Regions from separate parts of the Brevibacterium sanguinis genome, predicted to be linked through region 1. Evidence: predicted binding sites of a transcription regulator. Region 1 holds the regulator's gene; the other holds the start of a gene.
What was found. Region 1 encodes HrcA, which represses chaperone genes, less so after heat shock. Its sites were predicted from a motif close to TTNGCACTCGNNNNNNNCGAGTGCNAA; they were not measured.

Region 1 (5,993 bases):
CTCGTTGGCATTCCAGAAGCGCTCGGAGCCGGGTCCGTAGGCGGCCTCGGGGAGGTTGGCAGAATTGAACATCGCGGGATTGCCCTGCTGGATCCCGTAACCGGGCTGCTGCCCGCCGTAGCCCTGTCCGCTGTAGCCCTGCTGCGAACCGTACTGCTGCTGGCTGCCGTAGTTCTGGCCGCCATAGCTCTGCGGCTGGCTCCCGTACTGATTCTGCTGCGAGCCGTAGTTCTGCTGCGACCCGTACTGCTGTCCGCCGTTGTTCGGCTGCGACCCGTACTGGTTCTGCTGCGAGCCGTACTGGTTGGGCTGGCTGTAGGGCTGCTGGGGTCCCGACGCCTGGGAGTAGTCGGGCGGCATCGGGCGGGACTGGTGCTGATCGCCGTTCGGCGGCTGCGGGGAATTCGACATGACGGGTCCTTTCGAGAAGCTTCTGCCCCCTTACCCTAATCGACCTGCCTCGCCCGGACGTGGGAATGGTGTTCCAAATCCATCACAAACGCCCGCGCGGACGCTGGCCGCAGCCTGTCCGTGCACCGGCCCCGCAGCGAACGCAGTCCCCGGAGCGACCGCAGTCCACACACCGCCTCGGAGCGAAACGTCAGTCCACGGTGACGAAGTCGATGAGCTCCTCGACCCGGCCCGAGAGCGTCGGCTCGACGTCGGCGATCGTCGTCACCGACTTGAGTATCCGCACCCAGCCGGCGGCGACGTCCCTGTGGTCGGCGTGCGGCCAGCCGATGCGGCGCAGGATCCCGGTCTTCCAATCCTCGCCGCGCGGCACGGTCGGCCATGCGTCGATGCCGACGACCCGCGGCTTGACCGCCTGCCAGATGTCGACGTAGGGGTGACCGATGATGTGGACGACCTCGGCGTAACGGGGATCGGCGCGGACCGCCTCGGCGATCTTCGACTCCTTGGTGCCCTTCACCAGGTGGTCGGCGAGGATGCCGACGCGGTGCTGCCGGTCGGGACCGAAGGCCTCGAGCTTGTCGGCGACGTCGTCGAGCCCGCCGAGCGGTTCGACGACGACGCCCTCGATGCGCAGGTCATCGCCCCAGATCTTCTCGACGAGCTCGGCGTCGTGCTTGCCCTCGACCCAGATCCGCGACCCCCTGGCCACCCGCGCCTTCGCATCGGCGACGGCCCGCGACCCCGAGGCGGTGCGACCGGGCGCCTGCGGCTTCCGTTTGGGCAGCCGCAGATCGACGGGCTCGCCTTCGAAGAGGAATCCCGGACCCAGAGGGAACGCCCGGCGCCCGCCGCGGCGATCCTCGAGGGTGACGACGACGCCGCTCGCGGTCTTCTCCGCCCCGATGACCGCCCCGACGAACCCGCTCATCGCGTCTTCGAGGACCATGCCGAGGCCGACCTCGACGGGGCGGGACTTCTTCGGGCGGTGCGAGGACGGCGAGGATCCCGAGAGGACATCCGAGCCGTAGCGATCAAAGGCATTCACGGTGCCCCAGCCTAGTGAATCGCCCCCGGCGCGGCCGGGCTGACACGCAGGCCGGGTGCCGACGGCCGCCGCGGAATCCGCGCGCCCCGGCGGGAGGAGGGGGCGGACGTGAAATCACGGATCAAGAGGCGTAGAATTGGCACTCTGAGTATTCGAGTGCCAAATCCGGGGAGGAGACGAATGAACGACAGCAGGCGCGCGCAGGTGCTGCGGGCAATCGTCGAAGACTTCGTGGCCACGAACGAACCCGTCGGATCGAAGGCGATCGTCCAGCGCCACACCCTCGGCGTCTCACCGGCGACGATCCGCAACGACATGGCCCAACTCGAGGCCGAGGGCTACATCGCCCAGCCCCACACCTCGGCCGGTCGCATCCCCACCGACCTCGGCTACCGCATGTTCGTCGACCGCATCGACGAGTTCAAGCCCCTCAGCCACGCCGAGCGCCGCGCGATCCTCCAGGTCGTCGACGGCGACGTCGACCTCGACGGGATGCTCGACCGCACGGTCCGCGTCCTCGCCGGACTCACCCACCAGGTCGCGCTCATCCAGTACCCGATGGTCTCGCAGGCGCGCATCAAGCACATCGAGGTCGTCGGGCTCGCCCCCGGCCGCATCCTCGTCGTCCTCATCACCGATGCAGGCCAGGTCGAGCAGAAGATCGTGACGAGCGCCGAGGCGGTCGATGACGCCGATCTGCAGCGGTTCCGCGAGCGGATCAACTCCGAATTCGCCGGTGCCAAGCTCTCCCGCGTAGACGTCCGCGGGGCCGACCACGGCGCCGAGGTGGGCGCGACGGCGGCCGCGACCGGACCCGATGACGAGGCGGGCAGTCCCGTCCTCGATCGCATCCGCGACGCTGTCATCGACCTCGTCGCGGCGACCCGCGAGGAGCGCATCATCATGGCCGGCACTGCGAACCTCGCGCGCTCCGGCTCCGAGTTCGGCGAGCAGATGGCCCCGATCCTCGAGGCCTTCGAGGAGCAGGTCGTGCTGCTCCGGCTGCTCACCTCGATGGCCGAGGACCACGCGGAGATCAGCGTGCGCATCGGCCGTGAGAACACTCACGAGTCCTTCAGCTCGACATCCGTCGTCGCCGCCGAATATGGTCATCTGGCGGGATCCTCGGCCCGCCTGGCCGTCCTCGGTCCCACGCGCATGGACTATCCGACGACGATCTCGGCCGTGCGAGCCGTTGCCAAATACGTCTCCTCCGCCCTCGACCAGGGGTAGGCCCGCCGGCAGCCCGGGCGCGACCCACCCACCTCACACGCACACACCACCACCAGGGAAAGAGAAGTTTCTGTGGCCGATCACTACGAAGCACTCGGAGTGTCGAAGGACGCTTCGGCGGCTGAGATCAAGAAGTCCTATCTCAAGCTGGCCCGCAAGTACCACCCCGACGTCAACCCCGGATACGACGAGGAGTTCAAGTCGATCTCGCTTGCCTACGAGGTCCTCTCCGATCCGGACAAGCGCCGCAACTACGACATGGGCGGCGGCGACAACGGGCAGGGCTTCCCGGCCGGCGGCTTCGGCGGCTTCGGCGACATCTTCGAGACGTTCTTCGGCGGCGGGGGAGGCTCCGCCGGCGGTCCGATCCCGCGCATGCAGCGCGGCAAGGACGCCCTCGTCGGCGTCAACATCGACCTGCAGACCGCGGCCTTCGGCGGCACCGTCGACCTCGACGTCACCACTGCCGTCGTCTGCGAGACCTGCCACGGCGCCGGCACCCAGGACGGCACCTCCGTCGAGACCTGTTCGCTGTGCCACGGCTCCGGCAGCATCCAGCGGATGACCCGGACCCTGCTGGGACAGATGGTGACGAACCAGACGTGCAACCAGTGCCACGGCTACGGCACCGTCATCCCGCACCCCTGCCTCAACTGCCAGGGCGACGGCCGCGTGCGCAAGCAGCGGACGATGAAGATCCGCATCCCCGCCGGCGTCTCCGACGGCACCCGCATCCAGCTGTCGGCCCAGGGCGAGGTCGGCCCCGGCGGCGGACCCGCCGGTGACCTCTTCGTCGAGGTCATGGTCGCCCGCCACGAGGTGTTCCGCCGCGACGGCGACAACCTCCGCGCCGCCGTGTCCGTCCCGATGACCGCCGCCGCACTGGGCGCCCGGATCCCGTTCGAGACCTTCGACGGCGTCCAGGACCTCGACATCGAACCCGGCACGCAGTCGGGCACCGTCGTCAAGCTCCCGGGCCTCGGCGCGACCCGCCTGCGCACCGAGACCCGCGGCGACCTCCTCATCACCGTCGACGTCGTCACCCCCGACAAGATCGACGATGAGCAGAAGGAGCTGCTCGCCCAGCTCGCGAAGCTGCGCGGCGAGGAGACCCCGCGGGCCCAGATCACGACGGAGTCCCGCGGCATGTTCTCCCGCATGCGTGAGAAGTTCGCCGGTCGGTGAGTCTCCCGGTCTTCCATTCGCCCCAGGCCGCCGAGGCGGTCGCCGGTCGCGCGCTCACCCTCGGTGAGGACGTGGCCGGGCACGCCGTGCGGGTCCGCCGCATCGGTCCCGGCGAGGAGATCGACGTCGTCGACGGGCACGGGACGCGGGCCCGGGGAACCGTGGCGACCGCCTCGGCGACGGAGCTCACCCTCGACGTCACCGAGGTGGCCGCCACCCCGGAGGCCACGCCCCGTCTCGTCCTCGTCCAGGCCCTCGCGAAGGGCGACCGCGACCTCCAGGCCATCGAAGCGGCCACGGAGATCGGGGTCGACGAGATCATCCCGTGGGCAGCCGACCGCTCGATCGCCGATTGGCCGGCGAAGAAGCAGGCGAAGATGGCGGCGAAATGGGAGAACCTCCTCACCGCCGCCTCCCTGCAGTCGCGGCGCTCCCGCTTCCCCGTGCTCACCGAGCTGGCCCGCGGTGCCGAACTCCTCACCCGCCTCGGCGAGGGGACCGCACCGGAGGGCGAACCGCCTGCCGATGCGATCTTCGTCCTCCACGAGACCGCGGAGCTCAGGCTCTCGACGGCACTGGCCGACCTCGACACCGCGGCGACGGCGCGGATCGTCCTCATCGTCGGACCCGAAGGCGGGATCAGCGACCGGGAGCTCGCCTCGCTATCCGGAATCGGGGCCACCCCCGTCCTCCTCGGCGACACCGTCCTGCGGTCCTCCTCGGCGGGACCGGCGGGACTCGTGCTCGCACAGAATTCCCTGGGCCGCTGGTGAGATACCGGACTACGATGGGAATGCACCCTGCTGCGCTCCGACCGCGGAGCGCCCGATCAACGAAGGACTGTTCTGGACACCTCCACTGACGCCACGACCACCACCGCCTCGGAGACCGTGCGTCTCGTCATCCCCGAATCGATCGACCTCGTCGAATTCTTCGGACCCGGGGAGGCCAACCTCCGGGCGCTCGAGAAGGTCTACCCCGAGCTCGACCTCCACCTGCGCGCCAACCAGCTCCAGGCCGCCGGCGACCCGGACCAGGTGAGCGCGTTCGTCTCCGTCATCGGCGAACTCAAGAAGCTCCACCAGTCGGGCCACCGCATCGACGAGGAGACGATCGAGCGGGTCGCCTCGTTCTCCTCCGAGGGCAAGGCCGCCTCGGCGGTGATGGGCACGAACATCCTCTCGACCCGGGGCAAGTCGATCCGGCCGAAGACGATGGGCCAGCACGACTACGTCAAGGCGATCCGGAACAACACGATCACCTTCGGCATCGGCCCCGCCGGCACGGGCAAGACGTATCTCGCGATGGCGATGGCCGTCAACGCCCTGCAGAACAAGGACGTCTCCCGGATCATCCTCACCCGCCCCGCCGTCGAGGCTGGTGAGCGCCTCGGCTTCCTGCCGGGCACGCTGGGGGAGAAGATCGACCCCTACGTCCGTCCCCTCTACGACGCCCTCCACGACATGGTCGACCCCGAATCGATCCCGCTGCTCATCGAGTCCGGCACGATCGAGGTCGCGCCCCTGGCCTACATGCGCGGTCGCACCCTCAACGACGCCTTCATCGTCCTCGACGAGGCGCAGAACACGACGGGGGAGCAGATGAAGATGTTCCTCACCCGCCTCGGCTTCGGCTCGCGGATGGTCGTCACCGGCGACGTCTCGCAGATCGACCTGCCGGGGAACACGAAGAGCGGGCTCAAGGTCGTGCAGAAGATCCTCGCCGGCATCGACGACCTCGCGTTCTGCCAGCTCGGCAGCAAGGACGTCGTGCGGCATTCGCTCGTGACGAAGATCGTCGACGCCTACGACCTGTGGGGGAACTCGAAGTGAACACGGAGATCGCGAACGAGACCGACGCCGAGGTCGACCTCGACGAGGTCGTGGCGCTCACCGAATACCTCGGCGAGGCCCTCCACATGCACCCCGGTGCGGAACTGTCGGTGACGATGGTCGACGAGCCGGCGATGGCCGAGCTCCACGTCACGTGGATGGACCTCGAGGGTCCCACCGACGTCATGTCCTTCCCCATGGACCAGCTCAGCCGCGGCCGCGCCGACGCCCCGACGGAAGGCCAGATGGGCGACATCATCATCTGCCCGGCCGTCGCCGCGAAG
Region 2 (26,114 bases), on a different contig from region 1:
GTCCGGCTCTGATGTCCTCGTGTCCACCGAGGTGGGAGCGGGTGTCGCCGAGGCGGGAGCTGGGTGGTTCGGTATGGCGGTGTCAGTCACAATGCCCCGAACCTAACGACGGGCCGTGACGCGCAGGTGAACAGCCGGTGTCGCCGAGGCGACCCCGTCATGTCGAGTTCAGGTCAGCGCCAGGTGACGTTCCACATCCTGTTGTTCCACGCTTCGAACGGGATGACCTCGCCGGTGTAGATCGGCCAGAAGTACGCGAACGCGAGCACCGCGGCGGCGAGGATGAGACCGACGCCGAGGCGGCGGGCCAGGAGCGTCCACGACGGTCGGCGGCCTCGGCGGCGGGGGGCGCGGGCGGTTTCGGGGGTCGTCGGGGTGCCGGTGTCCGGGGACTGACCGGGGGTGGTCTGCGGTTCGGGAGCGGAACCCGGCGTCGCCGGGGACGGTCGGACCGCCTCGGCGAATGGGGGAGCGGGATTCCGCCGCCCCCACAGCAGCGCAAGGCAGTACGTGAGCGCGAGGACGACGAAGGGAACCATGACGATCGTGTAGAACGTGAAGATCGTCCGCTCCTGGTAGGCGAACCACGGCAGCCACGTCGCGGCGAGCCCGGCGAGGATGACCCCGCAGCGGACGTCGCGGCGGATGATCCACGCGGCGAGGACGATGAGGAGGGCGACCGGCGCCAGGCCCCAGATGACGGGGTTGCCCACCGAGGTGATCGCCGAGGAGCACCGGATCGCCTCGCATCCGAGGTCGCCCTGGTTGAGGGATTCGTAGTAGAACGACGTCGGCCGCCACTGGACGATCCAGCCCCACGGGTTGGACATGTAGGGGTGCTCGGCGTCGAGGCCGACGTGGAACGAGTACGCCGTGTAGTGGTAGCGCGCGAGCGAGGGCAGCCAGTACAGCCACGACGGGAGGGACTGCCACCAGCCGGGCGTCTCGGCCGCCCACTGCCGGTCCCAGCCGTCGTCGGAGAGGATCCAGCCCGTCCACGTCGCGATGTAGGTGATGAGGGCGACGGGCACGAGGGAGAGGAACGCCGGGATGCTGTCGCGGATGAGGGCGCCGAGCCACGGATGGACGACGCCGGCGCGGAAGCGGGAATGAACGTCCCAGGCGACGACGAGGATGCCGAACGCGGCCAGGGCGTAGAGGCCCGACCATTTCACGCCGGTGGCGAGCCCCAGGCTGATGCCCGCGGCGATGAGCCAGGGCCGGGCGCCGAGGCGGGGGCCGAAGTTGATCGCGTCGGCGAACTTGGCGCGGGCGGACTTCGCGGCGGGGCTCTGGGCTTCTGCGGCGGCGTTGGCTGCAGGACCGGCGGGGTCCGTTGCGGGATCGCCCGTCGGTGGGGGAGCGCCGTCGAGTCCCGCGGTCCAGCGGGCGAGCCGCTTCGTCACCTGCTCGCGGTCGAGGAGGATGAAGTAGAAGGCGAGCAGGATGAAGGCCATGAGCACGATGTCGAGCAGGCTCGTGCGGGAGTGGACGAAGTGCTCGCCGTCGACAGCGAGCAGGCCTGCGGCCACGCATGCGAAGAAGGCCGACCGGAACAGCTTCCAGGCGACGAGGCCGATGAGGAAGATCGTCAGGGTGCCGACGATGGCGACGGAGAAGCGCCAGCCGAAGGAGTCGTCGGCACCGAAGAGGTCGATGCCCCATCCGATGACCCATTTGCCCAGCGGCGGATGGACGACGTACTCGGGGCCGGACTCGATGACGCTCGGGTCGCCGGCGTTGAAGGAATCGTCGGCGTTCTCCGGCCAGGCGCGCTCGTAGCCGAAGGTGACGACCGAGTAGGCATCCTTGACGTAGTAGGTCTCGTCGAAGATCAGCCGCGGCGGGAAGTCGAGGCGGAAGAGGCGCAGGGCGCCGCTGATGAGCGTGATGACGATGAGCGCAGGCCACATCCAGACCGGTGCCCGGGTCGCCCACATGCCGGCGGAGAAGGTCTCCCTGCGCAGGGCCGCGGCTCCGGCGAGGACGGCTTCGCGCCGGCGGGCTCGGGTCTCGCGCGCGACGCGGCGCGATGGCCGCGCGGTCGGGCCACGGTCAGTGCCCCCTGCCTTGTCGTTGCTTGCAGACTTCTCGGAGTCGGGGGACGTCGACGAGATTGTGTCGCGCAGCGCTGCGGTCGCTGCAGAGGTCGCCGGAGTCGCCGGTGTGGTCGCTGCGGTCGAACCGGGGTCGGTCGTCGGTTCAGGGGCGCCTGTCGGTTCGGCGCGCCGCCTCGGCGATGGGGGATCATGGGGAGCTGTCATCACGGCCAAGTCTAGGGCGCGGTGTCGGTGAAGCCGTTCAGCGTTCGCACGGTCGTGTCTCGGACGTCGGCCCGCCTCGGCGCGGTTCGCACCTGCCTGCCGCGCCTCGTCGGGGGCCGTTGCGTCTTGACGGTGGCTGAGGTCAGACGCCGCTGACTGACGAGAACGGTCGCTGCTGAATTGAATTGCACAGCTGTGGGGAACTGACGTGAAGCTGGCGGTATCGCACGCGGGGGATGGCGGTTAGGCTGATCACTACAGGCATTGCATGACGTGCTGTGCGAGAAGTTCCGTGTACGAGCGAAGACGGTGATGAGAGTGTCGAACAACCCGAACTACCGCCCGAGCGACCCGCCCCAGGTCGGCTCCCAGCAGTTCGGCTCCGGATACGGAGCGTCCCAGCCATCGCCCGGTTACGGTTCCGGTCAGCCCGGCTACGGATCGGGCCAGACCGGCTACGGTTCAGGCCAGAACGGATATGACCAGGTCAGCTACGGTGGCGGCCAGTACACGGACTACGGTCAGTACCTCGACTCGGTGGGACCGTCGGGCGGGCAGCCCTCGATGAGCCAGCCCGGCGGTTTCAGCCAACCGGTCACCTACGGAACGTACGGCGCGCCGATGGTCGTCTACCGCAAGCCGAACGCGTTGGCCGGGTGGTCGATGTGGATGGGCATCATCGGCCTCGCCGGCGGTTTCGTCTGCTGGCTGCTTGCGATGATACCGGTCATCGGGTGGCTCTTCAGCTTCCTCGCGATGCTCCTGTGGCTGGCTCCGATCCTCGCGGTGATCTTCGGACACGTGGCGCGCGGCCAGATCAAACGCACCGGCGAAGACGGCCGCGGTCAGGCAACAGCGGGCCTCATCATGGGCTACATCAGCATCGGCCTGGCGCTCCTGGCCATCGTCATCATCGCGATCGTCGGCGCGAGCCTGTTCGCGATGTTCGCCGTGACGGCCTGAGGGGCGGGCTCGCCCTGTGTCTGCGGGGCGAACTCAGCACGTCTCTGACGAGCGGAGTCTGGGGCGCACCCCTTTCTCCGGCGGCACGCTGCTCCGCTGCGATCCGCCTGGCATCGGTCGCAGAGGAGGTCTCCGACGGCCGACGATGCAGGATTGCAACACGTTCGCCTTTGGTCTCGGTGCCGTGCTCGGTACGGTTGAGGGAGAATCCCCGAGGAGAGAAGTCATGAGCAGTCAGAACAACTGGAACAATCCCGATATGTACTACCAGCAGCCGCAGTCCGGGCAGCCGTCGAACAGCTACGATCCCAGCGGCTACCAGGCCGCGAACAACCAGCAGGTCGCGAACTACGGAAGCACGTACGGTCCCGCGAGCTACGGCAGCGCCGGAGTCGGCTACCAGCAGCTGGCACCCACCAACACCTTGGCGATCATCGCCCTGGTCGCCTCGATCTTCGGCACCGTCTCGGGCTTCTTCCTCGCGAGCATCGCCGGGATCGTCATGGGCCACATCGCCCGCAAACAGATCAGAGAGCGCGGCGAGCGCGGCGACGGCATGGCGATCGCCGCCCTCTGGGTCGGCTACATCGGCACCGGAATCTGGATCCTCATCGGACTGTTCATCATCTTCATCTACTTCGGTGTGTTCGCCCTGATCTTCGCCACCGGAGCAAGCGCTTCGTGACGCAGGAGCCCGGTATTTCTGAGCCTCTCGCCGGCGACGCCGACTCCTCCGAACACAGTTCCGACCTGAGCGAACACGGACCTGACCTCACCGGCGGACGACTCATCCTCGTCGGGACTCCGATCGGCAACCTCGGCGATGCGAGCCCGCGGATGCGGGAGGCCATCTCGACTGCTGACGTCATCGCCGCCGAGGACACCCGCCGTTTCCTCTCCCTCGCTCAGCGTTTGGGCATCGCGCACACGAAGCGCGTGCTCAGCGTCTTCGACCACAACGAACAGTCCCGCGCGCACGAGATCGTCGACCTCGTCCGCGGCGGGCAGACCGTCGTGCAGCTCAGCGATGCTGGGATGCCGGCGGTCTCCGACCCCGGATATCGCGTCGTCAGGGCGTGCGCCGAGGCCGATCTGCCGGTAACCGCGACGCCGGGGCCGTCGGCGGTGCTCATGGCGCTCGCCGTCTCCGGTCTGCCGAGCGACCGTTTCAGCTTCGAGGGCTTCCTGCCCCGGAAGTCCGGGGCTCGCAGGACGCTCTTCGAGGAGCTCAAGTCGGAGAAGCGGACGATGGTCTTCTTCGAAAGCCCGCACCGGATCGCCGAGGCGATGGACGACCTCGCGTCGGTCATCAGCCCCGACCGGCCGATGAGCATCAGCCGGGAACTGACGAAGACGTACGAGGAGACGCTGCGCGGCACCGTCGGGTCGCTGCGCGAGCTCGCCGCCGGTGGGCTGCGCGGGGAACTCACCCTCGTCCTCGCCGGCGCCACCGCAGTGGAGACGGCTCCGGAGGACCACCTCGGCGAGATGGAGGCGCTCATCGATTCGGGTGTGCGCGCGAAGGACGCGGCCGGCCAGATCGCGAAGCGCTTCGGCCTGTCCAAGCGGGAGATCTACGAGGCCTGGCTCCACCGCGAGTGACCCGGGGCCGTGCTGCGGGTCGTGCGCGGTCGGACTGTCGGGCCCGCCGGACGGTCCCACTCGTGTGCGATCGGCTGTGGACGGTTTGGGCTCACCTTCGTTTGGGCGGCTCTGTTAACAACGTGAGCCGCTCGTACTCGACAGAGCTCAAGCGGCGCGGGCGAGGTCTGCGGTCCGTTCAGCTGCGTGGTCTCACGCTTCCGATGTGCCTGACAGTGTCGATGAGTACTCGAATCCTGGCACTCTCGCCTGCGGTGATGCGTCTGTGAGGAACTGCGACGGCTAGCGACATGGAAGAACGGCGATGTCAGGAACGCCGACGCGGGTGCGGTGCCGTCGAGCCCCCTGGGGACACTGTGGGCACTTGTGCTCGCATAGCCTGTGGACGCTCATCGCGTTTCCACAGGGCACCCGCCGGCAGATGCGGCGGCCGACTGCCGGCGCCAGAGTGTGCGCATGGACGATCACAGGGAACAGCAGACGTGCAATGTGGTGACCTCTCAGACCCTGCGTGCAGCCGGGGTGACCAGCGTGGAGATCAGTCGAGCTGTCGACTGCTGTCTCATCCGCGTCTGCCGAGGGGTGTATTCGATCGCCGTCGCCTGCACCGTTCCTCGTCATGCGCGCATCCACGAGCTGATCACGGACACAGCGTGGACTGAGCAGTTCCAGGACTCTTCGATGGCCGAACGGATCGAGGATCGTGCGATTCGCGCCAAGTTGGCGCGTCTCGAGGTCATGCACTACCCGCATTATCGCCGGGGCGATGTCGTCTCCGGTGTGTCCGCAGCGCTTCTTCACGACCTGCCGATGTTCGACCTGCCATTGAGCCCGCTGACGGTCATGCATCCGACTGCGAGCACACTGAGCCCAGCCATCCGCCGCTTCCGGCGCGCGGTGCCCAGTGCTGATCGAGCGATCCTGTCTGACGTGGAAGTGACGAGCTCGATCCGCACCAGCCTGGACCTCATCGAGTACGGCGGCCCGGTTGCGGGATTCGCCGCCTTGGAGGCCACCCTGCGAAGAGGCGTCCACCAGCGGTACGGACTCAAAAAGCGTCTGGGGTTCGCCAATCCCCGTGTGCTCGCGGACATCGGCCGCAACCTCGTCGCCCAGGACTTCGCTCCTGCTGCTCTCCGACTGGCGCGTGGACGTAGACGAGCTCTCACCCTGCTTGAGCACATCTCTCCGCTGTCGGAAAGCTACGCGGAAAGTCGAAGCTCGTTCAATCTCCATCTCCTCGGCCTGCACGATTTCGACCAGCAGTGGAATGTCGCCCACGACGGGGACTTCCTCACGCGGCTGGACTTTCTCCACCGGCAGACGATGACGGCGCTGGCCGTCGACGGTTCCGGCAAGTACGAGGAGTTCGGACGCAGTCGCCTGAAGCGGGAGAGCTACCAGCACAACATGCTGCTGACGATGGGGTACAAGGTCGTCCACTTCGCCTTCAGAGACATTCTCAATCCGCAGGTGTTCGGGGCGAAGCTCTTCCAACAGGCGCCCGAGCTGCTGAAGTTCAGGGGCAAGCCCCTCCGGCTCTGAGCCTGTTCTGACCCGCCCTGCGTCGACCGGGAGGGGGTGCCGGTCGGGAGTTCTTGCCACAGCTCACCCTGGTTTCCAGAGCTCATGCCAAGAACCGAGCCCTCCAAACCAGGGTGAGCTCTAATGCCGTGGGGCTGCAGGCGCGCCTTCCCGCCGGCCCTGTGCGCGGGAACTCACCGCGCCCAGACCCGCCCCGCCGAGGCCCGCCCCGCCCCGTCGGCCACCAACGCACCCACCCCCGCGGACGCCGTCCGTCCCGCCGCTGCGCGTCCTTTAGACTGATTGACCTATGGGTTACTACGTGACAACAGCGATCGCCTACCCCAATGGGGCCATCCACATCGGGCATGCATACGAGTACATCGCCGCCGACACCATCGCGCGGTTCAAGCGCCTCGACAACCACGAGGTGTTCTTCGCCACCGGCACCGATGAGCACGGTCTGAAGATGCTCCAGGCGGCGAACAAGCTCGGCATCACTCCCAAGGAACTCGCTGACGACAACGCGAAGAACTTCCGCGACACCCAGCTGGCCCTCGGCTCGACGTTCGATCGGTTCATCCGCACGACCGACCCCGACCACTACGCGGCCTCGCAGGCGATCTGGCGCCGGCTCGAGGAGGCCGGCGACATCTACCTCGACTCGTACTCCGGCTGGTACTCGGTGCGCGACGAAGCGTTCTACACCGAGGACGAGACCGAGGTCGTCGATGGCGTGCGCCTGTCCAAGGAGACCCGCACCGAGGTGACCTGGACGGAGGAGGAGTCCTACTTCTTCCGTCTCTCGAAGTACCAGGACCGGCTCCTCGAGCTCTACCGCGACCACCCGGAGTTCATCGGGCCCGACTCCCGCCGCAACGAGGTCGCCTCGTTCGTCGCCTCCGGACTCAAGGACCTCTCGATCTCGCGCACGACCTTCGACTGGGGCGTGCCCGTGCCCGGCAACGACAAGCACGTGATGTACGTGTGGATCGACGCCCTGACGAACTACCTCACCGCCGCCGGCTACCCCGACGACGAGGAGGCCCTGGCGAAGTGGTGGCCGGCCGACGTCCATATCATCGGCAAGGACATCATCCGCTTCCACAGCGTCTACTGGCCGGCGTTCCTCATGTCTGCGGGCATCGAGCTGCCCCGCCGCGTCCACGCCCACGGCTTCCTCTTCAACGCCGGGGAGAAGATGTCGAAGTCCGTCGGCAACGTCGTCGATCCCATCGACCTCGTCGATGCGTTCGGTCTCGACACCGTCCGCTTCTTCCTCTTCCGCGAGTTCTCCTACGGCCAGGACGGCTCGTACACGAAGGACTCGATCATCACCCGCAAGAACGCCGACCTCGCCAACGAGTACGGCAACCTCGCCCAGCGCTCACTGTCGATGATCGCGAAGAACTGCGACGGCCAGGTTCCGCAGCCCGGTGAGCTCACCGAGGCGGACGAGACCCTGCTGGCGCTGGCCCGCGGCACGCTGGCGACCGCCCGAGCCCACGTCGACACCCAGTCGCTGCATCAGTATGTCGACGCGTGCTGGAAGGTCCTCTCCGAGGCCAACCGCTACTTCTCCGCGCAGGAGCCGTGGAAGCTGAAGAAGACCGATCCCGAGCGCATGGCCACCGTGCTGTGGGTGACGATCGAGGTCGTGCGCATCATCTCGATCCTCATCCAGCCGGTGATGCCCGAATCCGCGGGCCGGATCCTCGATCTCCTCGGGGTGCCCGCCGGTGTCGCCGAGGCGGGGGCGAAGGTCCTGCCGACCGCCGTCGAATCGGGGTCGGGTGCCGAAGTCATGGACACCGTGTCCGCGGGTGCCGCCGTCGGCGTCGTCGCCGGGGCGGGTGTCGCTGCCGCCGGCATCGCCCCGTCGTTCGCCGAGGAGGCCGAAGGCTCCGTGGCCGCCGCTGACATCGATCCCCGGTCGTTCGCCGCGATCGACTACCCGCTCGTGCCCGGCACACCGCTGCCGAAGCCCGAACCGGTGTTCCCGAAGTTCGTGGAGGAGACGGAGTAATGGCCTCGCGCGCCGCCGGAACGTATCCTCCGGTGCCCGAACCCCTGCCCCACCCGATCGTCGACACCCACACCCACCTCGACATCGGCACGGGGATGCGACTGCCCCTGGGTGCGGGCGAACCGGCTCCCGAGGTGACCCCGGACGACGATGAGGAGTTCCCCGACCTCGACTTCTTCTTCGACACCGCCGAGCAGGCCGGGGTGCGGCGGATCGTGCAGATCGGCTGCGACCTGCCGGCCGCTCGGTGGACGACGGCGCTCGTGGCCTCCCAGTACACGGGCCGCGCCGGTGCCGCCGATGCGAATGGGAGCCGGGCCGCAATTGGCGACAGTCACGCCGCTGCGAACGGCAGCCAGACCGACGCGAATGGTCGAAGCGCGGCGTCTGCCCTCATCGACCCGAGAGTCGTCGCGACAGTGCCGGCCCCGCCTGAGAGCCCGCGCACGTGGATGCTCGGCGGCGCGGCCCTCCACCCGAACGAGGCTCCGCGGCTGGCCGAGGCCGGTCTGCTCGATGATGCGCTCACCGAGATCGAAGCCCTTGTGACGAGCACTGACCGGATGCGTGTCGTGGGGGAGACCGGCCTCGACTACTTCCGCACCGGCGAGGACGGGATCGCCGAGCAGCAGCGGTCCTTCCGCGCCCACATCGAGATCGCCAAGCGCACCGGCCGCGCCCTGCAGATCCACGACCGCGAGGCCCACGCCGATGTGCTGCGCATCCTCCGCGAGGAGGGCGCCCCCGAGGTGACGATCTTCCACTGCTTCTCCGGCGACGAGGCGATGGCCCGCGAATGCGCCGAGGCCGGTTACTTCATGTCGTTCGCCGGCAACATCACGTTCAAGAACGCCGATGAGCTGCGCAGGGCCGCCGCGAGCGCCCCGCTCGAGCTGCTCCTCACCGAGACCGACGCCCCATTCCTCACCCCGCACCCCTACCGCGGCAAGCCCGGCGGTCCGTACCTCACCCCGATCACCGCGAGAAAGCTCGCCGAGGTGCGCGGGATGGACGCCGGTGACCTCGCCGAGGCGGTCTGGACGAACGCGGAGACCGCGCTCGGCAGCTGGGACTGATGACGGGGAGCCTGCGAGTCAGCCGGTATGGCGACCGGGGCGGACCGGCATCGCGGCCACAGCTGACCAGCCACGTGTGACCGGCCGGGGCTAGGTGACGCCGAATGGCTGCATCGAACGGCGGCGCCGACCACGCGGAGACGACGGGTCACGACGGTGAGGTCACGGCCGCCTCGGCGGTGGTGTCCGTCTCACCCTGAGAACCCGGGAAACGGTCCTGACGGCACGTGACCTGCGACGATGGCAACGGCCGCGATCGCCGAGAATCCGGGAGTCTGGGAACTTCCTGTTACGGATTCGTGATCTTTTGCGTTACATGTAACGAATCGGTTACAGTGGACGAGTTGCAAACAGCTGATCAACTCTGCTCGGGGATATTTCTGTGATTGATTTTCTCAAGAACCGCAAGGTGCAGATCGCCGCACAGGCGGTCGTCATCACCGGTCTCGTCGGTGGCACCGGCGCCGTACTCACCATGAACAAGCCCGTCACCCTCGAGGTGAACGGCGAGCCGAAGGAGATCCGCACGTTCGGCGGAACCGTCGGCCAGATTCTCGACAGCCAGGACATCGACCTCGAGAAGAACGATGAGGTCAAGCCCGGCATCGACACGAAGATCGACCGCGATATGACGGTCACGGTCAACACCGCCAAGGACATCTCGCTCACCGTCGACGGCAAGAAGACCGACGAGTGGACGAACGCGAACACCGTGGGTCAGGCGCTCGCCGACCTCGGCGTCGACGCCAAGGACGCCGACCTCAGCGCCGATGCCAACGACAAGCTCGAGGTCGAGAGCCCGACCGACATCGCGGTGACGACCGCCAAGGCGCTCACCGTCGTCGCCGACGGCAAGGACGTCAAGGTCACGGCTCCGGTCGAGACCGCAGAGGACGCCCTCAGCGAGGCGAAGGTCGAACTCGGCAAGGACGACTTCCTCTCCGTGCCGATGAGCGCATCGGTCACCGACGGCCAGGTTCTCACCGTCAACCGGGTGGAGAACAAGACCGTCAAGGAGAAGGAAGACATCAAGCCCGAGACCCAGACCAAGAAGTCGGACTCGCTCTACGTCGGCGAGACGAAGGTCGAGGACAAGGGCAAGGCCGGTGAGAAGGAAGTCGAGTACGCGGTCAAGACCATCAACGGCGACGAGGTCGAGAAGGAGAAGAAGGGCGAGAAGGTCCTCTCCGAACCGCAGGCCAAGGTCGTCGTCGAGGGCACGAAGAAGAAGGAAGCCCCGGCGCCGAAGGACGACTCCGGTTCCGGCTCCGGTGGCAGCGACTCCGGTGACTCCGGCTCCGGCGGCAGCGACTCCGGCGACTCGGGTTCGGGCTCCAGTGGCGGCGGTTCGATGTCGACCGAGGAGATCAAGGCGATGCTCGGCGGACCCGGCTCGAAGTGGTACCAGGTCGCCAAGTGCGAATCGAACTTCAACCCCCGCGCGGTCAACAAGCAGAACAACGCGCACTTCGGACTCTTCCAGTTCAAGCTCGCCACCTGGCGCAGCGTCGGCGGATCGGGCAACCCGATCGACGCCAGCCCGCAGGAGCAGTTCGACCGTGCGAAGAAGCTGCAGGCGAAGGCCGGCTGGGGCCAGTGGGCCTGCGCGTGACCTGCCTCGTCTGAGCAGTAACGCGCTGAGCGCGGCGGCCTGAGCAGGGCGGTTGCGCGAGCAGAACAGCTGAATGGCAGAAGAGGGACTCCGGAAGATTCCGGGGTCCCTCTTCCGCATCCCCGCCGAAGCGTGTCCGTCCGGGCCCTCGCCGAGGCGGTCCACCGCGGCCACCGGGCGTGCCCGTTCCGCCTGCGTCGGCACCCTCGCCGAGGCGGCCTCCCCGCCCCGACGCCAAGCGGCCTTCCCCTCACCCTGAGCTTTCGCCGAGAGCGTGACAATTCTTTGGCACTCGAGTTGACCGAGTGCTAAAGGAGTCATAGAGTCGAATTAGCACTGACGCTCAGTGAGTGCCAGTTTCATGAAGACGGTCGAACTCCTCGGCACCCGCGACGACGAGAGGTTCCTCAGGCAGCCGCCGCCGTCTGACTTCACGCAAGTTATTCACCCAGCGAAGGGAGAGAGCCCGATATGTCGGTCTCCATCAAGCCACTCGAAGATCGGATCGTCATCCGTCAGGTCGAAGCCGAGCAGACCACTGCCAGCGGTCTGGTCATTCCCGATACCGCCAAGGAGAAGCCGCAGGAAGGCGAAGTCGTCGCAGTGGGCCCCGGCCGCGTTGCTGACAACGGCAACCGCGTTCCCGTCGACGTCGCTGTCGGCGACAAGGTCATCTACTCGAAGTACGGCGGCACCGAAGTCAAGTACGCCGGCGAAGAGTACCTCGTTCTCTCGGCGCGCGACGTGCTCGCCGTCATCGGCTGAATCCACCTGAACAACGCTTAGAGAACAGGAGGACGAATGCCTAAGAATCTGGAATTCAACGACGAGGCCCGTCGTTCACTCGAAAAGGGTGTCAACACTCTCGCTGACACCGTCAAGGTGACCCTGGGACCCCGCGGACGCAACGTCGTTCTCGACAAGAAGTGGGGCGCCCCCACGATCACGAACGATGGTGTCACCATCGCGCGTGAGGTCGAGCTCGACGATCCCTACGAGAACCTCGGCGCACAGCTGGCCAAGGAAGTCGCCACCAAGACCAACGACATCGCCGGTGACGGAACCACCACCGCGACCGTCCTGGCTCAGGCCTTCGTCAACGAAGGTCTGCGCAATGTCGCCGCAGGTGCCGCCCCCGGCGCGCTCAAGCGCGGCATCGAGACCGCCGTCGAGGCCGTCTCGGACGAACTCGGCTCCATCTCCCGCGATGTCGCCGGTTCCGAGGAGATCGCCCACGTGGCCGGTCTGTCCGCCCAGTCCGAGGAGATCGGCTCGCTCATCGCCGATGCCTTCGACAAGGTCGGCAAGGACGGCGTCATCACCATCGACGAATCCCAGGCTTCCGACGTGGAGCTGGAGATCACCGAGGGCATGCAGTTCGACAAGGGCTACCTGTCCCCGCACTTCGTCACCGACGCCGACCGCCAGGAAGCCATCCTCTCCGATGCGCTCATCCTCATCAACCAGGGCAAGATCTCCAACATCCAGGAGCTCCTGCCCGTCCTCGAGAAGGTGCAGCAGGCCGGCAAGCCGCTGTTCATCATCGCCGAGGACATCGAGGGCGAAGCGCTGTCGACGCTGGTGGTCAACAAGCTGCGCGGCATCCTCAACGTCTGCGCCGTCAAGGCTCCCGGTTTCGGTGACCGCCGCAAGGCCATCCTCGAGGACCTCGCCGTCCTCACCGGTGGTCAGGTCGTCACCCCGGACATGGGCATGAAGCTCGACCAGGTCACCCTCGACGAGCTCGGCAACGCCCGCACGATCACCGTCACCAAGGACACCACCACCATCGTCGATGGTGCCGGTGCCGATGACGCAGTGGCCGGGCGCGTCGCCCAGATCCGCTCCGAGATCGAGAACACCGACTCCGACTGGGATCGTGAGAAGCTGCAGGAGCGCTTGGCCAAGCTCTCCGGTGGCGTTGCGGTCATCAAGGTCGGCGCCGCCACCGAGGTGGAGCTCAAGGAGCGCAAGCACCGCGTCGAAGACGCCGTGTCCGCGACCCGTGCGGCCATCGAGGAAGGTGTCGTCGCCGGTGGCGGTTCGGCACTCATCCACGCCGCCAAGGTGCTCGACGGCAAGGACTTCGGTCTCGACTACGACGGTGCCACCGGTGTGGAGATCGTCAAGCGCGGAATCGTCCAGCCCCTGCGCTGGATCGCCGAGAACGCCGGCCAGGACGGCTACGTCGTCGTCTCCAAGGTGCAGGACCTCGAGTCCGGCCAGGGATACAACGCCGCCACCGACTCCTACGGCGACCTCATCTCCGCAGGCATCATCGACCCGGTCAAGGTCACCCGTTCGGCTCTGCGCAACGCAGCGTCGATCGCGGCCCTGGTGCTCACCACCGAGACCCTGGTCGTCGAGAAGAAGGACGACGAGGACGAGGACTGACCTCCCCGACCCGTCCCCTCACGGGCTGATCGGATCACCGCAGGCTCGAGCAGCCTGACGGCCCGGTCGGCCCGAGGACACCGCGAATGGCCCGGAACACTGCGTTCCGGGCCATTCGTGCGTTTCAGTCCGCTTCGAGGATCGCGGCGAGCCGATCGAGGTCGGCGGCCACCGCCGCCGCGTCGCGGTCGACGTCCGCAGCGCTCATCCCCGCGCGGTGGACGACGGTGAAGGCGACCTCGCTGACCTCGCCGTGGGGGAGGACCCGGAAGGGATTGTGATTGACCGTGCCGTCGGGGAACACGACGTCGTGGTCGAGGACGCCGGCACTCCGATCGCCGGTGAACCGGACTTCGACCGTGCCCATCGGGGAGTCGGTGATCCAGCGCCCTCCCTCAAGCCGGATTCCCGAGCTCAGCCCCGCCGCCCACGCCGGCAGGTTCGCCGGGTCGCCGGCGTACGCGGCCACCGCGGCGGGGGAGCGGTCGATGAGTCGGGAGATCGTGCGCGTCGCATCATCCATGGCCCCAGTAGACCACAGGAGCGCGAGATCGGCCTCCGGCAACGTGAATTCGCGCTCCAGGAAGGCGGGGCAGGGTCGGCCGCGGGCAAACCCCGAGGTCACAGGCCCTCCGTTGATTCATCATGTGAGGGGTGCCATACTCGTCAACGGTTGAATATTCATTCACCTTTGCGAGAGAGGGGCGCTGTGGCCCACCTGGAGACTGCCCGAAGTCGTGCCAACACCGCGCAGCGGCGCGCACGCATCGAACATGCGGCGCGCTTCGTCGTCGCCGACGGCGGGTTCGCCGCCGCGACCGTCCCCGCCGTCGCCCACGCCGCGTCGTGCACCACGGGGGTCATCGACAGCTGCTTCGACGACCGCGACGAGCTCCTGGCGTCGGTGTTCGCCGCTGCCGCCGGACGTGAGCTCACGGTCATCACCGAGGCGGTCGACGCGTGCTCGACGCCCGAGGCCGTCGTCGGGGCCGTCGTCGACGTCTTCATCCGCCGAGCGGTCGCCGGCCGCGGGCTGGCCTACGCTCTCCTCCTCGAAGAGGTTCCCGAACCCATCCAAGCCCAGCGCCGTGCCCTGCGCCGCGGATTCGTCGCCGCGATCTCCACGGCGCTCATGCGCTGCCTCGGCCCCGAATTCCCCACCGAGCTCTTCGCCCGATCGCTTGTCGGAGCCGTCAGCGAGAACGTCGTCGACCTCCTCGATCCGGCCCGGAGCACCCCGAACCCGCTCGAAGTCGAATGGATCGTCGACCGCGTCTCCGCGTTCTCCCGGGCAGCGCTGACCGCAGTGCCCCGCGACGGTGCCCTCACCGTGACCCCGCAGGCCTCCGCAGGGCGCCCGGGTATCTCCGCCTCGTAGACTGGGCACCATGCCCCGCAGCCCCCTTCCGCCCCGAGACGGCATCTCGGCAACGTCGCTGCGGGCGCCCGGGGGTCTGGCCACCCATGACAAGGCCCACCTGCCCGTGCCCACCTCGATCGGCGCCTGGCTGGTATCCGAATTCCCTCACGCCACCGACCTCGAGCTCCGCAGCCTGGTCGCCCGGTCGACGACCGAGCTCGAGGGTCTGCGCGCCGCGGCCGACGAACGCCACCACTCTGCCCCGCGTGACGGGGGCGACCTCATTCCCGGTCAGCTCAGCGATGCCGCCGGCAGGCCGGTGGCCTGGGGTGATCCCGTCGATCCCGGCGGCTTCTACTTCTTCCACCGACCGGTGCCCGCCGAGGCGCGGATTCCCTACGAGGTGGCGATCGTCTTCGAGGACGAGGACCTCCTCGTCGTCGACAAGCCGCACTTCCTCGCGAGCACTCCCAACGGCCGCTTCGTCCGCGAATGCGTCGTCACCCGACTCCGCGTCGACCTCGACCAGCCCGACCTCGTCGCCATCCACCGCCTCGACCGCATCACCGCCGGCCTCCTCATCCTCTCGAAGCGGCCGGCGACCCGCGGCCGCTACCAGCGGCTCTTCCAGGACCGGCAGGTGACGAAGACGTACCGGGCGCTCGCGCCCACCCCGCCCGCCGACCTGTCCTTCCCCCTCGAACGGCGCACCCGCCTCCACAAGCCCGCCGGGGGCCGGCAGGTCATCGAGGTGCCCGGGGAGGTCAATGCGATCAGCCGGATCGACCACCTCGGCGAGATCGAATCCCACGGCCGCGGGACCGGACGGGTGAGCGAATACCGGCTCGCACCCCTCACCGGCAAGACCCATCAGCTGCGCGTGCACATGAACGCCCTCGGGCTGCCGCTGCTCGGCGATCCGGTCTACCCGGTCGATCGCAGCCCCGACCCCTACGACTTCTCCGCACCGCTCCAGCTGCTCGCCGCGATGATCGACTTCACCGACCCGCTGACCGGCAGCCTCCGGCACTTCGAGACCGGGCTCGACCTCGACCGCACGGGACAGGGGATGCGGCAGGCGTAGTGGGTCGGCGACGCGGAAATGAGACGGACACGGTAGCCTGGAGGTATGAGTCCCAACGCCCCCGGATGCACCTCTGAGGCGATCGTCGCCCTGGTCCGGACCCGAATCACGAACGGTGAGTACCCTGCGGGGTCACCGGTGCGCGATGGTGCGCTCGCGAAGGAATTCAACGTCTCGCGCAATACCGCCCGCGAGTCCCTCAGCCTGCTCCGTCACGCCGGCCTGCTCACCCAGGAGCCCAACCGCGGCTTCTTCGTCCGCACCTTCGGCATCGACGAGCTCAAGGATCTCTACCGGGCCCGCCGGGTCTTCGAGATCCGCGCCGTCCAGGAATCCCAGGACGCCTCCGACGAGGCGATGGCCGCTGTCGAGGCCTCCGTCGTCCGCGCCGAGACCGCCCCGGAGAACGAGAGCTGGGCCGATGCCCAGGAGCACTCGGCCTCGTTCCACCGGGCGATCGTCGGTCTGCTCGGCTCGCCGCTGCTCGACGAGTTCTACCTCAACCTCATGGCGCGGCTGTCGACGACGTTCTCCCGCTCCCCGGAGCCGGGCAAATACCATTCGCACTGGGCGAACCCGCACCGCGACATCCTCGAGAAGATCAAATCGGGCGACCGACAGGGCGCCGAAGGGCTGCTGCGCATCCACCTCGACGACTCCGAGGCCTCGACGCTCGACCTCGCCCGCTCCGTCGGCGCCGGCCGCTGAGGCTGGGGCGGGCACCGTCCCGACCGCCTCGGTGAGCTGACCAGGACACCCGTCCGACCGCCTCGGCGGGCTGACCAGGGCACCCGTCCGACCGCCTCGGCGGGGTGTCCATTCTCACAGCCCGCGGCAGTTGAAACTGTGGATCGTCCACATGCCGCTTCGATACCATTGATCAACTGATCTCTCCGCGTCGAAAGGCTGGTCTCATGGGGAACCTCGAGCCCGCAAACGATCCGTTCTCTCTCACTGGGCTCACGTATGACGACGTTCTGCTCCTGCCCGGCGACACCGACGTCATTCCCTCGGAAGCCTCGACGACGACGCGCCTGACCAAGGAGATCGAGCTCAACATCCCGCTCGTCTCCGCGGCCATGGACACCGTCACCGAATCGCGGATGGCCATCGCCATGGCCCGCATCGGAGGACTCGGCATCATCCACCGCAACCTGTCGAAGGAAGACCAGGCCGACCAGGTCGACTACGTCAAGCGGTCCGAGTCCGGGATGATCAACGACCCCCTGACGATCACGCCGGAGAAGACGCTCGAGGAGCTCGACGAACTCTGCGGTCGCTACCGCATCTCCGGTCTGCCCGTCGTCGACGAGAACGATGTGCTGCTCGGCATCGTCACCAACCGCGACCTCCGCTTCGTCTCCCGCAGCGAATTCCCCACGCGCACCGTCGCCGAGACGATGACCCCGATGCCGATCGTCACTGCCCCCGTCGGCGTCGCACCCGAGAAGGCGTTCGAACTCCTCGCCGACAACAAGGTCGAGAAGCTCCCGCTCGTCGACGAGAACAACGTCATCAAGGGCCTCATCACCGTCAAGGACTTCGTCAAGACCGAGGAGTACCCGCTCGCGACGAAGGACGCCGAGGGCCGTCTGCGCGTCGGCGCGGCCGTCGGCTTCTACGGTGACGCCTACGATCGCGCCGGTCTCCTCGCCGAGGCGGGCGTCGACGTCCTCGTCGTCGACACCGCGAACGGCCACGCCCGCGGCGTGACCGACATGATCAAGACGATCAAGGCCGACCCGGCGTTCTCCCACGTCCAGATCATCGGCGGCAACGTCGCCACGCAGGAGGGCGCGCAGGCACTCATCGACGCCGGAGTCGACGCCGTCAAGGTCGGCGTCGGACCGGGATCGATCTGCACGACCCGCGTCGTCGCCGGTGTCGGCGTCCCGCAGGTCACCGCCATCCACCTCGCCGCCCAGGCCGCCCGCGCCGCCGGCGTCCCGGTCATCGGCGACGGCGGCCTCCAGTACTCCGGTGACATCGGCAAGGCGCTCGTCGCCGGTGCCGACACCGTCATGCTCGGCTCGCTTCTCGCCGGCTGCGACGAGTCCCCGGGCGAGCTGATCTTCGTCAACGGCAAGCAGTACAAGGCCTACCGCGGCATGGGCTCGCTCGGCGCGATGGCCCCCCGCAAGGGCAAGTCGTACTCGAAGGACCGCTACTTCCAGGCCGACATCGCCACCGACACCGAGCTCATCCCCGAGGGCATCGAAGGCCGCGTCGCCTACCGCGGACACCTCAAGCAGGTCGCCCACCAGCTCACCGGCGGACTGCGCCAGACGATGTTCTACGTCGGCGCCCGCACGATCGACGAGCTCAAGGCCAAGGGCAAGTTCGTCCGCCTGACGACTGCTGGGCTCAAGGAGAGCCACCCGCACGACATCCAGATGACCGTCGAGGCACCGAACTACGTCTCGAAGTGAGCGTCTGGTCGCAGTGAGCGGCTGAGCACAGTGAGCGGCTGAGCACAGTGAGCTTGTGAGCGGCCCTCACCGAGGTGGGGCCGCGGTCCGACTCACGGTGCGGATGCGCCCTGCTTCGCGGTCCACGCGACGACATCGACGAACGGCTGCGCCCCCCGGGTTCGGGGGTCGCAGCCGTTGTCTGTGATGAGCATCACACGACGAATTCTCGGGCGGTTCTCGACGTGGCCGTGACCGTCGCGATCCGCGCGCGCTCGCGCCCGATGGCACCTCTCCGGCACCCGGCAGTCACGCCTGTAGTCCTCTGACCTGGGCTTTCGCTCAGCACTTTTCGTCTTACTTAGGGTAGGTTTCCCTAATGCATCCGGGTTGACCCGGGACGCAGACGAAGGAGGCAACGAACGCTCATGACTGCTCAGCACTCAGTGACACCCGCACCGCCGTCCCCCACACGCGACGACTACTCACACGACTACGACCCGCACGACCCTGGCGTGCACGTCCACGACGCGCATAACCTTGGCGTGCACGACGACGCGCACAGCCCTGGCGCACACGACGACGACACCCACATCCACGACATCGTCGGCATCGGCATCGGGCCCTTCGGACTCGGGCTCGCCGCCCTGTCCGATCCGCTGCCCGACGTCGACGCCGTCTTCCTCGACCAGCGCGCGGAGTTCCGCTGGCATCCGGGCATGATGATCGAAGGCGCGACCATCCAGGTGCCCTTCCTCGCCGACCTCGTGACCATGGCCGATCCCACATCGCCGTACTCGTTCCTCCAGTTCCTCAAGGACCGCGAGCGCCTCTACCCGTTCTTCATCCGCGAATCCTTCTACCCGCTGCGTGCCGAATACGACGAGTACTGCCGGTGGGTGGCCGCCCAGCTGAGGACGCTGCGCTGGAACCGCACGGTCACCTCGGTGACCAATGACGGCGGCATCTACCGGATCATCGCCGAGGTGACCGACGCCTCCGGTCGGATCGTCGACACCGAGACCTACCGCGCGAAGCACGTCGTTCTCGGCGTCGGCACCGCACCGGTCCTTCCCCCGGCGCTGCAGGCCCTGACCAGCGGTGACGCCGAAGCGGCCGGCAACGGCCCCGTCATCCACACCGCGGACTACCTGGCCAACCGTGAGCGGCTGCTCGCGGCGGGGTCGGTGACGATCGTCGGCAGCGGACAGTCCGCCGCGGAGATCTACCGGGACCTCATCGAGGACGCCGAGGACCGCGGGGTGAGCGTCGACTGGATCACCCGCTCGCCCCGGTTCTTTCCGATGGAGTACACGAAGCTCACCCTGGAGATGACGTCACCGGAGTACACCGACCACTTCCGCGCCCTGCCCGATGACCTGCGCGGACGCATCGGACGCGAGCAGCGCAGCCTCTACAAGGGCATCAGCGCGGACCTCATCGACGACATCCACGACACGCTCTACCGGCTCAGCCGCGGCGGTCGGCGACTCCTGACGACCCTCGTCACCGATGCGGAGCTCATCTCCGCCCGTCCCGCCGAGGCGGCCGCCGGGTACGCGCTGACCTTCCGCAGCCCTGTGCTCGGGCAGACCTTCACCCGGGCGGCCGGCGCCGTCGTCGCCGCCACCGGGTACCGCGCCGGTGTCCCGGCGTTCCTCGGTCCGCTGGGCTCGGAGATCCGCCGCGACCGGGAGGGGCGCCTCGACATCAGCCGCGACTACACCGTCAATGCGGCCGGCACGATCCACGCCCTCGGCATCGAGGAGCACACTCACGGCGTCACCGGGCCCGACCTCGGTTTCGGACCGTGGCGGGCCTCCGTGGTGCTCTCCCGGGTCACAGGCCGTGAACCCTATCCCATCGAGCGGTCGATCGCATTCCAGACCTTCGGGGTACCCGGCACCGAGGCGGCCGCCGAGCCAGGCCGCCCCACCGAGGAGACCGCGCACGCCGCCGACGCATCCGTCCCCACGAAGGAGATGACCCACGCATGAGCACCGCGACGACGACCGACACGATGGACGATGCCGGTGCAGGCACTGACCTCGACACCTGCCCGACGACCGACACCAGCCGCACGACCGGAACTGCGGCGAGCGGACCTGCCGCGACCACGCTGCCCGCGGCAGGGGATGCCGGAGCCGCCGAGATCGCCCGGTCGATCTCGATCGTTCCGCTCGACCCGAAGGGCCACGCCGAGGAGGTCCACGCCTGGCTGACCCACCCGCGTTCGCACTTCTGGCAGATGACCGACTTCGACCGGCAGGCCGTGCGGTCCTACCTCGAGGCGATCCGCTCCTCACCGGATGAGAACGGCTGGATCGGGCTCATCGACGGGGAGCCTGCCTTCTACGTCGAAACCTATGCGCCGTCGCTGCTCATCCCCACCGCTGTCGTCGCCGAGGAGCCCGGCGACATCGGGATGCACCTCCTCATCGCCCCACCGCAGGGCCGGCCCCGCCGCGGCCTCACCGACGCCGTCATGGCGCGCGTCATCGACTTCTGCCTGCGCCCGCATGCGCAGGGCGGACGCGGGGCCAGCCGCGTCGTCGTCGAACCCGACGTCGGGAATGCGGCGATCCACGCGAAGAACGCGGCCGCCGGCTTCCGCGTCATCGCCGAGGCGGAGGTGCCGCTGGGGGAGGCGACGAAGACCGCGCTCGTGAGCACGTGCACCCGCTCTGACTTCGCGACCAGCCGCCTCGGGCGGCTCCTCGCCGGAGCCGGTGGCACCGGGAAGGGCGGGAGCGACCCCGAGCATCTCACGCAGGACGACTATGCCCACCTCACTCCTGAGACGTTCGCCGTGGTGAGCCGCTATCTCGTCGCGAAGGCGATCGCCGAGTTCGCCCACGAACGGCTCATCGCCCCCAGCCAGAACGCTGAGGCCGGCGAGCACGCCTGGATGCTGGTGATCCCGGCCGACCCCGACGACCCGGGAAGCGAGCTGGATGACCACTCGGGTGCCCCCGTCATCCACTACACGTTCGAGGCGCGCGTCCTCCCGCTCGAGCACTGGGTCATCGACGAAGCGAGCATCACGCGGTTCCGGGACGGGCGGGCGGTCAACCTCGATGCGCAGGAGTTCGTCCTCGAACTCCAGGACAGCCTCGGCGTGCCCGAGGACCTCATCTCGACGTACCTCGAGGAACTCGCCTCGACGGTGGCCGGCAGCGCGTTCAAGCTCACCGCGGCGCGCAGGGGTGAGCGCCCGGATTCCGCGGCGCTCGCCGATGCCGACTTCCAGACGATCGAGGCGGCGATGACCGAAGGCCACCCCGGCTTCATCGCGAACAACGGGCGCATCGGATTCGGACTGCGCGACTACCGCAGGTGGGCGCCGGAGACCGGCACACGCAACCGCCTCGAATGGGTCGCCGTCGACCGGGAGCAGTCGCACCTGGCGCTCAGCGACGGACTCGATGAGGACGACCACCTCAGGTGGGCGCTCAGCGACGACGAACGCGAGCTCTTCGGCAGCCGCCTCGCCGCCGCCGGCAGGCGCCTCGAGGACGTGCACCTCATGCCGATCCATCCGTGGCAGGCCGACCACCGGCTGGCGATCACGTTCGCCGCCGACATCGCCCGCGGCGGACTCATCCCGCTCGGGCCCGGCCTCGACGAACACCAGGCGCAGCAGTCGCTGCGGACGTTCTTCAACCATTCGCGACCGGGCGCGCCGTATGTCAAGGTCGCGCTCGCGGTGCAGAACATGGGGTTCCTCCGCGGACTCTCGCCGACCTATATGCGCGACACCCCCGCGATCAACGACTGGGTCGCTCGCCTCGTCGACGGTGACCCCGCGTTCGCCGCCTCCGGGTTCCGTCTGCTGCGCGAACGCAGCGCGATCGGCTACACCGGCGACGTCTACCACCGCACCCGTGCGACGAACCCGCACCGGAAGATGCTCGCCGGGCTGTGGCGGGAGAACCCGCTGCCGCTGCTCACCGACGGCCAGCGGACGATGACGATGGCGGCCCTGCTTCACCGCGACCACCTCGGCGAATCCCTCGTCTCCCACCTCATCCGCCGGTCGGGTCTGGGTGCGGAGGACTGGGTGCGGGCCTACCTGGGGGCGTATCTGCAGCCGCTCGTCCACGGGCTGCTCGCTCATGATCTCGTGTTCATGCCGCACGGGGAGAATCTCATCCTCATCCTCGACGCCGATGTCGTCACCGGGGTCTTCATGAAGGACATCGGCGAGGAGGTCGCCTACCTCGGCGAGGGGAAGCTGCCGCCCGCCGTCGAGCGGATCCGCGCGGTCGTTCCCGGTGAGGAGAAAGCGCTCGCGATCTTCACCGATGTCTTCGACGGGGTGCTGCGGCACCTGGCGGGGATCCTCGACGTCGACGGACTGCTCGAGGCCTCCCGGTTCTGGGCGCTCGTCGCCGAGGTGCTCGACGCCTATCAGGGAGAGAAGGCCGAGGCGGCACGCGGCATCGCCGGCGACATCGATCTGCGGGCGCCGCGGTTCAAGCATTCGTGCCTCAACCGGCTGCAGCTGCGCAACACGAAGGAGATGGTCGACATCGGCAACCAAGCCGACTCGCTGATCTTCGCCGGCACCATGCGCAACCCGGTGGGGCGCTGATCCCGCGCGGGGACCCGTACGCTGATCCCGCGCGGTGACGCTGGGCGGGGTTCGGCGGTGCCGCTAATATCGATCCCACGGCCGCCCATTCCGGGGCGGTCGCCGGGGTCGAGGCACCGGACCGTTTCGAAGGCGCACACATGGGCAAGCAGAACGACCGGCCGACACTGGCCACGGTCGCCGAACGCGCCGGTGTGAGCATCAAGACCGCGTCCCGGGTGCTCAACGGGGAGAAGCACGTCGCCAGCGCCACGGCCGCGAAGGTCGAGACGGCCGCCGAGGAGCTCGGCTTCCGCCTCAACTCCGCGGCCCGGCGCCTGCGCGAAGGCAGCCGCTCGCCCTACATCGGGGTCGTCCTCTCCGACATGGACGACCCCCTCCAGGTCCGCCTCCTCGCGCGGCTCGAAGCCGACCTGGCCGAGCGGGGGCTGCGGACCGTCGTCACCGTCACCGGGGGAGACGCGGAGCTCGAACGCACCTTCGTCGACGAATGCCTCAGCGGTGACATGTCGGGCATCTGCGTCGTCTGCTCCCAGCCGGAGTCGGCGAGCATCTACGCGACGATCTCCCGGGGTCCCGCCGCGGCGAAGACCGGTGAGATGGCCGTCGTCTCCCTCGACCCGGCGGTCACGGGGCCGGGCATCGTCACGCTCGCCGCCGACGATGTCGACGCCGGACGGCGGGCCGCCGAACAGCTCGTGCGCCACGGCCACATCAGCATCGGCGTCATCGGAGACCGAGCCCACCTTGAATCGCAGAAGCGCAGGCTCGCCGGGATCCGCGAGGTCCTCGGCGACCGCGGCGACATCGGGTGGCGGGCCTTCCTCGACGAGGATGCGCACGACCAGGCGAGTGCGAAGAACGTCGTCGCCGCCCTCCTCGGCTCCCGGGCCGCTCCGACCGCGCTCATCACGCTCTCGGCGACCGTGACGAAGGGCGCGATCGACGCCAGTCGCCGCCTCGACCAGTGGCCGGCCGTCGTCGGGATCGACGACTTCCCCGGCGCGGATCTGCTCGACGTCACCGTCGTCGACGCCGACATCGATGCGATGTCCGCCGAGGCGGTCCGGCTCCTCGACGGGGGCGTGCCGGAGCGTGGGGCGGGGCGGGGCAACGGGGCGCGAGGCGACACCGCGGCATTCGCCCGCGTCCACCTCATCCGCCGCGGCAGCGGTGAGGAGTCACCCCGGCAGGTCTCCGGGCGCTGAGTCGACGCGACAGAGGAATCACCGGACAGATGGTTGACAAACGACACCGGTGGGCGAAATATGTTGACCAGCCTGACAACGTTGTCAGAATGATGAAAGGTTTCGCGAATGCGCAGGTTCCGCCCCCAGTCACACGCACAGAAATCGTCTCTCACCGCCGTGCCCTCCTCGCTGAGGAAGCCGCGCCGGCTCGCGGTGCTCGGCGCCGCGGTCGCGATCTCCGCCCTCGCGCTCAGCGGCTGCGGCAATCAGAAGGGCCAGGGCAACGAGGCCGCCGATTCCGGCGGCGGTGACGGCCCGGTGACGATCGCCCTCCTCCTGCCGGAGTCGAAGACGACGCGCTACGAATCCCTCGACAAGCCGAACTTCGAGAAGTACGTCGCCGAGGCGAGCCCCGATGCAAAGGTCGAGTACCGCAACGCCAACCAGGACGCGACCCAGCAGCAACAGCAGTTCGAAGCCGCGGTCACCGAGGGCGTCGACGTCATCGTCCTCGACCCCGTCGACGCCTCGGCGGTCTCCTCCTCCCTGGCGAAGGCCGAAGCGAAGCAGATCCCCGTCGTCTCCTACGACCGGTTCTTCGAGGGAGCCGACTACTACACGTCGTTCGACAACAAGAAGATCGGCAACCTCCAGGGCCAGGCCCTCCTCGACGGACTCGAGGCCAAGGGCGTCGACCCGACGTCCGGACCGGTGTGGATGGTCAACGGCGATCCGAAGGACCCCAACGCCGCGGACTTCAAGGCCGGTGCCGAGGAAACCCTCAAGGGTGCCGGCGTCGACATCGCCGCCAACCACGACACGCTCGACTGGAACCCCGACGACGCACGCCAGTGGGTCGAGGGCCAGCTGCAGGGCGGGGGTGAGAAGCCGATCGCGATCTACGCGGCCAACGACGGCACCGCCGGCGGAGTGCTCGCGGCGACGACGAAGGCGAAGCAGGATCCCGTCGTCACCGGGCAGGACGCCGAGGTCGACGGACTGCAGAACATCCTCAAGGGCGAGCAGTACGCGACGATCTACAAGTCGATCCCGCCCCAGGCCGAATACGCCGCGAAGGCCGCGGTGGCACTGGCCAACGGGGAGGAACCCGAGGCCGGCGCGACGTACAAGGACACCCCGACGGACTTCGTCGAGGCGAAGGTCGTGACGAAGGACACGATCAAGGACATCGTCGGGGACCAGATCAAGGCCTCCGACATCTGTGCGGGCATCGATGAGAAGCTCTGCACGGATGCCGGGATCAAGTAGGACGGTCCGACCAGCCCGATGACCTCAGCGACGAACGACCCGACGCCCGCCTCCGGGCGGGCGTCGGAGACGACCGAGTCCACTCCTTCCCAGCCCGTGCTCCAGCTGCGCGGGATCGACAAGCGGTTCGGCGCCGTCCAGGCGCTCACCGACATCAACCTCACGATCGGCCGCGGCGAGGTCGTCGGCCTCGTCGGCGACAACGGCGCCGGCAAGTCGACGCTCATCAAGATCATCGCCGGCGTCCACTCCGCCGACGGCGGCGAGCTCATCATGGGCGGGCGCCCCCAGAAGTTCTCCTCCCCGAAGGATGCGCAGCGGGCCGGGGTGGCCACGGTGTTCCAGGACCTCGCCCTGTGCGAGAACCTCGACGTCGTCGCCAACCTCTTCCTCGGTCATGAGCACACCCTCGGCGGCGTCCTCGACGAAGTCGCGATGGAGGCGAAGTCGTGGGAGCTGCTGCGCAGCCTGTCGGCGAAGATCCCGAGCGTGCGCGTGCCGATCGCCGCCCTGTCCGGCGGCCAGCGCCAGACGGTGGCGATCGCCCGTTCCCTCCTCGGCGAACCCTCGCTCGTCATGCTCGACGAACCGACGGCCGCCCTCGGCGTCGCCCAGACCGCCGAAGTGCTCAACCTCATCGAACGCCTCCGCGACCGTGACCTCGGGGTGCTCCTCGTCAGCCACAACATGGCCGATGTCCAAGCCGTGTGCGACCGTGTCCACGTGCTGCGGCTGGGCAAGGATGCCG

Region 2: the regulator HrcA is predicted to act here: its motif matches at 11,353-11,379, upstream of groES (co-chaperone GroES).

The regions. Positions count from the first base shown of each region.
Region 1 covers NZ_BAAAMB010000005.1:237,842-243,834, reverse strand. The annotation lists gene ABD154_RS05985 (DUF4870 domain-containing protein) at 1-411, opposite strand, end outside; gene ABD154_RS05980 (DUF3097 domain-containing protein) at 602-1,459, opposite strand; gene hrcA (heat-inducible transcriptional repressor HrcA) at 1,640-2,692, shown strand; gene dnaJ (molecular chaperone DnaJ) at 2,765-3,877, shown strand; gene ABD154_RS05965 (16S rRNA (uracil(1498)-N(3))-methyltransferase) at 3,874-4,650, shown strand; gene ABD154_RS05960 (PhoH family protein) at 4,768-5,709, shown strand; gene ybeY (rRNA maturation RNase YbeY) at 5,706-5,993, shown strand, end outside.
Region 2 covers NZ_BAAAMB010000008.1:34,786-60,899, forward strand. The annotation lists gene ABD154_RS09240 (acylneuraminate cytidylyltransferase) at 1-90, opposite strand, end outside; gene ABD154_RS09245 (dolichyl-phosphate-mannose--protein mannosyltransferase) at 174-2,264, opposite strand; gene ABD154_RS09250 (DUF4190 domain-containing protein) at 2,577-3,227, shown strand; gene ABD154_RS09255 (DUF4190 domain-containing protein) at 3,454-3,912, shown strand; gene rsmI (16S rRNA (cytidine(1402)-2'-O)-methyltransferase) at 3,978-4,829, shown strand; gene ABD154_RS09265 (hypothetical protein) at 5,286-6,374, shown strand; gene metG (methionine--tRNA ligase) at 6,664-8,379, shown strand; gene ABD154_RS09275 (TatD family hydrolase) at 8,379-9,455, shown strand; gene ABD154_RS09280 (resuscitation-promoting factor) at 9,838-11,067, shown strand; gene groES (co-chaperone GroES) at 11,539-11,832, shown strand; gene groL (chaperonin GroEL) at 11,869-13,461, shown strand; gene ABD154_RS09295 (SRPBCC family protein) at 13,586-13,984, opposite strand; gene ABD154_RS09300 (TetR/AcrR family transcriptional regulator) at 14,171-14,839, shown strand; gene ABD154_RS09305 (pseudouridine synthase) at 14,850-15,905, shown strand; gene ABD154_RS09310 (GntR family transcriptional regulator) at 15,951-16,613, shown strand; gene guaB (IMP dehydrogenase) at 16,820-18,334, shown strand; gene ABD154_RS09320 (lysine N(6)-hydroxylase/L-ornithine N(5)-oxygenase family protein) at 18,742-20,310, shown strand; gene ABD154_RS09325 (GNAT family N-acetyltransferase) at 20,307-22,907, shown strand; gene ABD154_RS09330 (LacI family DNA-binding transcriptional regulator) at 23,048-24,115, shown strand; gene ABD154_RS09335 (substrate-binding domain-containing protein) at 24,224-25,366, shown strand; gene ABD154_RS09340 (ATP-binding cassette domain-containing protein) at 25,385-26,114, shown strand, end outside.